DNA from 4 places in the Brevibacillus aydinogluensis genome. Region 3 is predicted to be linked to each of the others. Evidence: riboswitches for the same ligand, from Rfam matches in the RefSeq annotation. Region 3 holds a riboswitch; each other region holds the start of a gene.
The links. A riboswitch is a leader RNA that binds a small molecule or an ion and turns the genes downstream of it on or off. The one in region 3 is predicted to bind cobalamin.

Region 1 (2,194 bases), 560 kb from region 3:
TCGTACAGCTCATCCGTGATGATGCGCACCGGCTTCTCGCCGACATAGCGGAACGGTTTGCCGTCATGGACCGTCTCCATCTGCGGCGACGTTTTCCACAGCACGGGAGGAGAGGAGACGAGGCCGAACAGCGGCGGTGCGGTTGTCTTCGGCGCGGGGCCAGGGGCGGCCGGTTGCTTGGGCTGCAGCGCATCGGGCCACCACATCCACAGGGCCAGCAGCGTCACCGCAGCGGACGCCGACGCCAGAAGCGGTCCGCGCCTCTGCCGCTGCGACCGCTGTCTGATGTGCTTTCGCACGGCTTCTTCCATTCCGGGGGTAAACGTCACGTCCTTGCACACCGTTTCGTCGGCCCGCTCCTTCAGCTCTCGCAGCCATTTGTCCCGTTCCATTCCCATTCCTCCCTTGACTCCATCCGCTGTCTCAACTGCTGCCGGGCGCGGTGCAGCCGTGTCCGGACCGTTCCCTCCGTCACGCCAAGCACTTCGGCCGTTTCCGCGATGGACAGATCGGCGTAGTAGTGCAGCGCGATCACCTGGCGGTACAGCGGCGGCAGCTCCAGCACCAGGCGAACCAGCTCGTCCCGTTGCGCCCGCTCCATGACCTGCCGCTCCGCGGACACGTCGCTCTCCCGGCTGATCCAGGAACGAGGCAGCAGGTTGCGAAACGCCCAGGAGCGCAGGCACCCTTTGCACTCGTTCACGGCGATCCGGTAGAGCCAGGTGCGGATGCTGCTCTCGCCGCGAAAACGGGGCAGGTGACGGTACGCTTTCAAAAAGACGTCCTGCGTGATGTCTTCCGCCAGACTGCGGTCTTTCACCATCAAGGTGACCAGGCGAAGCACGCGCGTCCCGTATTCCCGCATGATCTGTTCCAGCACCGCTTCCACCGTCGGCTGCAGTTTTTCCACGCGGCGCGCCTCCCTTCGTGTGCATTCACCTGTTTAGATGCGGCCGGCCGACGAAATGTTACAACGTTTATGGCGAAAAACGGGTCCAGGGGAGCGGGAGTGCGCCAAACAGCATGACCGATGTCGCCCCGACCGACGCCCCCGAAGAGACGCCCAGGATGTCGGGATCAGCGAGGGAATTGCGGACAAGTGCCTGGATGGCCGCCCCGACTACGGAGAGGCCATCCCCGACGAAAGCACCAATACATACTCGCCTGCCTGTTGTAAACCTGGCTCACATGTTTACGCACAAACAAAAAAGCACCTCCCGTATTGGACGGAAGATGCCTGTCTGCATGCGGACACGACAAAAGAACAGACGCGGAGCGCCGTTTCTTTCTGTCCCCTGCTTTCCACACATCCCCATCCTCGTGGGTAAAAGCGTGATCGCTTCACGGCAGGTCTCCTGGCTTGGGTTCATCGCTCCCTGCACCTTCCCATCTCGCCAGACCGGCGAGACAGTGGCTGTCGCAGGGCGCTCCCGTTACAGTGGCGGGACCGCGTCGGACTTTCACCGAACTTCCCTTTTAAGCCCCCCGGGCGGACCTGCACCCGGACGGCACCGTGAAACACCATATTCGTTTTTCGTCTGAGCCTTACCTGATGACGGTCAGCTGTTTCGGGAACTGCGTCAATACATCGCAGCCGCTGTCGGTCACCAGCACGTCGTCCTCGATTCGCACGCCCCCCACGCCCGGGAGGTAGATCCCCGGTTCGATCGTGAAGACCATGCCGGGACGAAGCACGTCCTGGTTTTGTCCGTGAACCGACGGATATTCGTGGACGTCCATGCCCAATCCGTGCCCCAGACGGTGCATGAAATACGGACCATACCCTTTTTCCTCGATTACGCGGCGAGCCGTTTGGTCGAGGTGAGCCAGCGTGACACCCGGACGCACCTCAGCGATGGCCGCTTCGTTGGCCGCAAGCACCGTCTCGTAGATTTCCCGAAGCTGTGCACTGATCTCGCCGATCGCAAAGGTGCGGGTGATGTCGGACACGTAGCCGTCAGCCGCCACGCCCAGGTCAAACAACAGCAGGTCTCCCTCGCGCACCTGCCGGCTGCCCGGGGTTCCGTGCGGCAGCGCCGATTTTTCGCCGGCCAGCACCATCGTGTCAAACGACGGCCCGTCAGCCCCCAACCGCTTCATCTGGTATTCCAGTTCGGCGACGATCTCCATCTCGGTGACGCCCGGTTTCACTTTTTTCAGACTCTCGCTCAGTGCCTGTTCCACCAGCCGCACG
Region 2 (2,194 bases), 1.6 Mb from region 3:
ACCGCCTCGCAAAACCTGTTGGACTACGCCTATGCCGACATCCCGATCGGCATCAACATCGGCAAGAACAAGCTGACGCCCAATGAAGAAGCGGCTTCCGACTACAGCAAGTGCCTGGACCTGCTCTATTCGTACGGCCATTATTTTGTGATCAACGTCAGCTCGCCCAACACGCCCAACCTGCGCGACTTGCAGGAGGCCAACAGCCTGCGGTCCATTCTCCGCGAAGTAAAGGCCAAGGCGGCCGAACTGGAGATGCGCGGCGCCAAGGCGAAGCCGATCCTGGTGAAGGTATCGCCCGACATGGCGGACGAGCAGATGAGTGACGTGGTCAGGGCCGCGGTGGCTGAAGGGGCGGCCGGCATCATCGCCACCAACACCACACTGTCCCGTGATGGGGTGGAAAACCACCCGTACGCAGAAGAAGTGGGCGGCTTGAGCGGAAAGCCGCTGGAGGAGCGGTCCACCGCCTGGGTGAGAGAAATTTACCAGGAAGTGGGGGACAAGGTGCCGATCATCGGAGTGGGCGGCATCTTCACCGGTGACGACGCCTACCGCAAGATTCGCGCCGGCGCCAGCCTGGTGCAGGTGTACACGGGAATGATCTACCGCGGGCCGGGTATTGCGCGGCAGATTAACAAACGGCTGGTGCAGCTGTTGAAGAAGGACGGGTTTGCCCGCATCAGCGACGCGGTAGGCGTGGACGCACGATAGATAGCGCACCTCGGAGACGATTCTCCCCTCTTTTGCTTTCGCGGGGGCTCGTTTATAATGGACGCAAACGTCCAAGATGGAAAGGAAAAAAACCGAATACAACGGAGCTAGGTGCCCTTATGCGGATAAGGGGTAACAGGGAATCGGGTGAAAATCCCGAGCGGTCCCGCCACTGTAACCAGGGAATTCTCTTTTGACAGGCCACTCGCCGCTCGCCGGACGGGGAAGGCAAAAGAGCGTGATGATCTGGAAGCCAGGAGACCTACCTAGCTGCCGCACCCAACAGCCTTCGAGGAAAGGAGAGGTGAGCCCAGGCAGTACGACTGTTTTGTTTGAGGAAGTAGTCGTCTATTCACATTGCGCAAAGCTCATCCGGCCGGATGAGTTTTTTTCTTGGACGTTGGATGTCGAACCAGATAGGGAGAGGATGCTCGATGAGCCGTTCGCGTTCGTTGATGAGCGGAATGCTTGTGACGGGATTTGTCCTGTACTTTCTGCTGAATGAGCCGGAGACCGGACACGCCATGCACATCATGGAAGGCTTTTTGCCGGTGGAGTGGGCGCTGTTCTGGTGGGCCGCGTTTCTGCCCTTTTTCCTGCTGGGCCTGCGCTCCATCAAGCGGCGGGTCCAGGATAACCCCGAGTTGAAGCTGCTGCTGGGGGTGGCGGGGGCGTTTGCCTTTGTTCTGTCCGCATTGAAAATTCCGTCTGTGACCGGGAGCAGTTCCCACCCGACCGGGACCGGCCTGGGAGCCATCCTGTTCGGTCCGCTGGTCATGTCGGTGCTGGGCACCTTGGTGCTGCTGTTCCAGGCCCTGCTGCTCGCCCACGGCGGCTTGACCACGCTGGGGGCCAACGCGTTTTCCATGGCAGTGGTCGGGCCGTTTGTGGCCTACGGGGTGTATCGGCTGGTGCTGCGGGCCAACGGCGGCCAGCGGCTGGCAGTGTTTCTGGCGGCTGCCCTGGCCGACCTGACCACGTACGTGGTGACGTCACTGCAGCTGGCGCTGGCGTTTCCGGCAGCATCCGGTGGTGTCGCCGCCTCGTTCGCCAAATTTGCCGGCATCTTCGCGCTGACGCAGGTGCCGCTGGCCGTAAGCGAGGGACTGCTGACGGTGCTCGTCTGGAACTGGCTGCAGTCGTACAATGCAAAAGAACTGTCGCAACTGCCGCTGCTCAAACGGGAGGGGATGTAAGTGAAACGCTGGTCAAACTGGGTGCTGTTGCTGCTGGTGGCGTTGTTGGCCGTGCTGCCGCTGATATTGGTGAAAGATTCGGAGTTTGGCGGAGCGGACGGCGCGGCGGAAGAAGCGATCAAAGAAGTGGCCCCCGACTATGAGCCCTGGTTCCAGCCGCTTGTGGAGCCGCCGGGCGGCGAGACGGAAAGCCTGCTGTTTGCCGTGCAGGCCGCGCTGGGCGCCGGATTTATCGGATATGCAATCGGCCTGTACCGGGGTCGGTTGAACAACGGCAAAGAACA
Region 3 (2,194 bases):
AACCATTTTGCAAGGAAAAACGTACCTATATCTGATTCCCGCAGTCATGGCCGCGATCCTGGTCGCCTGTTATCCCTTTGATTTATTTAACAGAATCTTCGTACTCCCACCCGAAAGACAGACGGTCCGTGAAGAAGAAGTGCTGCAAACCGTTGCCAGGATAAAAGACAACGTAACAATCGGCTCAACCAAACAAGAAGTCGCCGCACTGTTCGGTGACAGGTACGTTCTCGTGGATGACCAGGGGGATCTCGAAAACGGCTGTGATGAATTCTGGCTGTACCGCTTTTTCACCGAGGAGGATTACCAGTCCTCTGTGCCCGACCATGTCATTGATCAAGAGGGGATTCGCAGCGGAAAAGTAGGAGCCGCCTTCTTCATCGGCTGGAAAGATGAACGAGTCTACCTGTACACCATCGCTTACCTTCAAGGCCCCAATCGCAATCTGCATGTTTACTCCAATGTGAATGGAACCAGAGCAGAAGAAATCTTGAATCCAGATGGCTCGATGGCGCCCGTCGATTAAGAGTCAGCCCATTGCCCGCTCGCTTTTTCCTTCCTATCCACGGCCACTTTTGTTATGATGGAGACAAGTGCCGGTCATGTGCGGCACCGACAACTGCATACGGCAAACAGGTCTTCACCTGCGCGGACGCTTCCGGGCGGGTGAAGTTAAAGGGAAGTTTGGTGAAAATCCAACGCGGTCCCGCCACTGTAAGAGGGGAGTTTTCCTTCGCGGCGACAGCCATCCACTGCTCCAGCGGGAGTGGGAAGGAGAAGGAAAGCGGCGATCCTCAAGCCAGGAGACCTGCCTGTTTTGCGTGAGCACTGATTTCCTTCGGGTCAAAGGAAAAGGTGAGGATTGTCGTGGACGTCGTGTCGACGCTTTGCTTCCTTTGGGTTTCGAGGAAAGCAAAGCGTTTTTTATTGTATCTGAAAAGACACCGTGAACGGTAGATGAGCTGGCACAAGGGGCGGACCGTTTGGCATCGCGTCCCTGGTTGGCCGGCCAGAGGGGGAGGAAATGGTCGATGAACAAATCCGACAACAAGCGAGGACTGGTCCTGGTGTACACCGGGGACGGAAAAGGGAAGACAACGGCGGCGCTGGGGCTGGCCGTACGGGCGACCGGCCGCGGCAAGCGTGTGTTGGTGGTACAGTTTATCAAGTCGCCGGAACGCACCTACGGGGAAAAAATCGTCTTTGACCGGTTGGGCATCGAGATGGTGCAAAAAGGCATCGGCTTTACCTGGACGAAAACGCCCGAGGAGCACCGCGCCGCTCTGCGGGAAGCGTGGCGATACGCCAAGGAGCAGGTATTGGGCGGCGAATACGACATGGTGATTCTCGACGAATTGAACAACGCGCTGGCGATTGATCGTTTTCCCGTAGCGGACGTGCTGCCGCTGGACGATGTAGTGGACACGATCAAAAACAGGCCGAGCCACGTGCATCTGGTGATTACGGGACGGGACGCGCGGCCGGAAATCATCGCGATTGCCGATCTGGTAACGGAGATGAAAGCGGTCAAGCACTACTATGACGAAGGCATCCCCGCCGTGCTGGGGGTGGAGTATTGATGACCGCCGTGTTGGAGGTGTTCGGTCACGGCGGCGATCTGGTTACGGCGGCGGAGCGCTTCGGTGTGGAAGTCGGGCAATTTGTCGATTTCAGCGCCAACATCAACCCGCTGGGCCCGCCTGCCCGCGTGCTGGAAGGACTGCGGGAGGTGCTGCCTCGGGTGGTTCACTATCCCGATCCGGGGCACCGGTCGTTTCGCAGCGCATTGGCGGCAAAGCTGAACCTGCCGGCATCGTGGCTTCTGCCGACCAACGGGGCGGCCGAGGCGATGGCCCTGGCGATCCTCGCACTGAAGCCGCAGACGGTCGGCATCGTCACGCCTTGTTTTTCCGAATATGCCCAACTTTCCAGGCAGTTCGGCGCCCGCGTGCTGACCTGCCCGGGGCGGGAAGATCGCGGCTTCAAGCCGGACGAGGCGGAGCTGTACCGGCTGTTTGAACAGGCAGACCTTGTCTTTGTCGGTTCTCCCAATAACCCGACCGGCCTCTTGTATGAACCGGAAGAACTGCTGCGGATGGCCGGCTGGACCGACAGGACAGACACGCATCTGGTGATCGACGAGGCGTTTCTCGACTTTGTCGCGGAGGAGCGTCAGTTTACGCTGGCAGACCAG
Region 4 (2,194 bases), 1.8 Mb from region 3:
CCGTTGTTCATTTTCAAATCGAGAAACGCCAGGATGTCCTTGTGCCACACGTCGAGATACACGGCAACGCTGCCGTTGCGCGTTCCGAGCTGGTCGACGCTGACCGCCGTATTGTTCAGCTGGCGAATCCACGGGATGACCCCGCTGGATTTGTTTTCATAGCCGCGGATGGAAGAGCCGCGCGCCCGCACTTTTCCCATGTACACGCCGATGCCGCCGCCCATCTTGGACAGCCGGGCGACGTCGGTGTTGGAATCGTAGATGCCCTGCAGAGAGTCGTCGACCGTGTCGACAAAGCAGCTGGAGAGCTGTCCGCCCCGTGCTTTGCCGGCATTCGCCATGGTGGGCGTTGCCACGGTCATGTACTGATGGCTGAGCGCCCAGTAGGCTTCCTTTACCAGCGCGAGTCTTTTTTCGCGGGGTTCCTGCAGCATGAGGTGCATGGCGATGACCATAAACCGCTCCTGGGGCAGTTCATACAGGCTGCCGGTGTAATCCCTCGCCAAATACCGCTCGGCGAGAGTCACGATCCCCAAATAGGTAAACAGCTTGTCCTTTTCCGGATCAATCTCCCGTTCCAGCTCCGCAATCTCTTCCGGACGGTAGGCGGTCAGCAGTTCCTGTTTGTAAATGCCCTTTTCCACCAGCTGTTTCAACAGGTTCAAAAACGAACCGTAGGGACGCGCAGGACTAAAGGAATACGCCCGGCTGCGGGCCGCTTCGTGATACAGGGCAGCGAGGTACGCCCTGGCGGCGACGTAGGTCCATTCCGGCTCCTCTTTGGAAATCAGTTCGGCGGCCGACATGGCAACGATTTTTGCCGCTTCCTGTTCCGTGAGCGTTTTGTGTTTGGCTCTGATGGCCGCCGACTGGATGACGGCATCTGCGCGCAGCCGGGGAAAATCGGCCAGAATGTCGCCAATCAGCGATGTAATACGTTGGTCAATGCCAGAGACAACCGTTTGCAATCTATCCCTCTCCTTTGCGGTTCATGAAAAAAGCATCCTCTCCCGTCGGGTAGAGGATGCTGATGTTGCCCATGTGGAAACAAACATGCCTGTGTCAAAGCGGAACGTGCGCCAGAAAGAGCGGCACGCCGCCGGTGACCGATTCCACACCTCCCCATCCTCGTGGTTCCAACGGTGTTGTCTTTGTGGCAGGTCTCCTGGCTCATGGATCATCGCTTCTCTGAACCTTCCCGTCGATGCGATCGACAGTGGCATCTGACAGAGTCGCTCCCCATTTACAGTGGCGGGACCGCGCCGGACTTGCACCGGTCTTCCCTTTTAAGCGCTTGCCGGAATCCTGGTCAAGCGCACCACAAAGCGTACTATATATGGTTGTATGAAGGTACTATAACACAATATGTTGTGGGAGGGAAGACTGATCTTGGCTGGCCGCTTCCAAAAAAGCGGGTCCGGTCAAGTGACTAGCTGTCACAAAACCGCCAAGCATTGCGCGCCCTGCTTTTCCCTTGCCAATCTGTTATAATGAGACGAGTATGGAGATTGCACTGGGCAAGGAGTGAGCAAACGGTGAGCTATGCGTATCTTAAAGCCCACGTAGGCGGTTGGGAAGTGGCATTCATCCTGCTGATCGTCGGGTACATCCTTTTCCGTCTCGGCAAGGAAAAAGTGGGCAACATCGTTCACATGTTTCTGCGCGTGATGATGGTGATCGTGGTCGTGACGGGTGGTTGGATGTTGTTTAAGTTCCACACGGGAGACGTCCTGTACTATGTGAAGGGACTGCTGGGGATTGTCGTCTTCGGGCTGATGGAAATGGCGCTGGGACGGGCACGCCGCCAGGAAGCCAGCATCGGATTTTTCGTTGGCGCGCTCGCGCTGATGGTGCTTGTCATCCTGATCGGGTACCGCGTAATCGTGTAGGCGGCCGGTGCTTTGCACACACGTCGAAAAGCTTTCACTCGGATCAAAAGGTTCCGGGTGGAGGCTTTTTTTGTTGTTGTTCGCTAAGACAAGCGGCGCCAAGAGCGGCGGATGCTCGCGGAAGCGGAGTGCGCCGCGAATCAGAACGGTCTGATATAGAATGGAGAACTTCTCCACATATATCAATCAATATGGCGGAATGCTCCGCTTTTGCATATAATGGCGGTAGGAATAAAGCTGTTTTCTTTTGGTGATAAACGGAGGAGGACGCCGATGACGGTAAATCAGAAAGAGCAGACGGCCGG

Region 1: another riboswitch for cobalamin. It lies ahead of Q7F15_RS13050 (iron chelate uptake ABC transporter family permease subunit); the one in region 3 lies ahead of cobO (cob(I)yrinic acid a,c-diamide adenosyltransferase).
Region 2: another riboswitch for cobalamin. It lies ahead of Q7F15_RS03205 (energy-coupling factor ABC transporter permease); the one in region 3 lies ahead of cobO (cob(I)yrinic acid a,c-diamide adenosyltransferase).
Region 4: another riboswitch for cobalamin. It lies ahead of Q7F15_RS04155 (ribonucleoside-diphosphate reductase subunit alpha); the one in region 3 lies ahead of cobO (cob(I)yrinic acid a,c-diamide adenosyltransferase).

Annotation. Positions count from the first base shown of each region.
Region 1 covers NZ_OY569118.1:2,642,450-2,644,643, forward strand. Annotated here, with positions in the region: gene Q7F15_RS13040 (hypothetical protein) at 1-392, opposite strand, end outside; gene Q7F15_RS13045 (sigma-70 family RNA polymerase sigma factor) at 362-910, opposite strand; partial or broken gene Q7F15_RS13050 (iron chelate uptake ABC transporter family permease subunit) at 1,008-1,163, opposite strand; cobalamin riboswitch at 1,329-1,531, opposite strand; gene Q7F15_RS13055 (M24 family metallopeptidase) at 1,546-2,194, opposite strand, start outside.
Region 2 covers NZ_OY569118.1:670,563-672,756, forward strand. Annotated here, with positions in the region: gene Q7F15_RS03200 (quinone-dependent dihydroorotate dehydrogenase) at 1-714, shown strand, start outside; cobalamin riboswitch at 807-998, shown strand; gene Q7F15_RS03205 (energy-coupling factor ABC transporter permease) at 1,149-1,910, shown strand; gene Q7F15_RS03210 (energy-coupling factor ABC transporter substrate-binding protein) at 1,911-2,194, shown strand, end outside.
Region 3 covers NZ_OY569118.1:3,198,749-3,200,942, reverse strand. Annotated here, with positions in the region: gene Q7F15_RS15660 (hypothetical protein) at 8-526, shown strand; cobalamin riboswitch at 618-830, shown strand; gene cobO (cob(I)yrinic acid a,c-diamide adenosyltransferase) at 1,032-1,580, shown strand; gene cobD (threonine-phosphate decarboxylase CobD) at 1,580-2,194, shown strand, end outside.
Region 4 covers NZ_OY569118.1:859,427-861,620, forward strand. Annotated here, with positions in the region: gene Q7F15_RS04155 (ribonucleoside-diphosphate reductase subunit alpha) at 1-947, opposite strand, end outside; cobalamin riboswitch at 1,139-1,338, opposite strand; gene Q7F15_RS04160 (YisL family protein) at 1,536-1,889, shown strand; gene Q7F15_RS04165 (MurR/RpiR family transcriptional regulator) at 2,163-2,194, shown strand, end outside.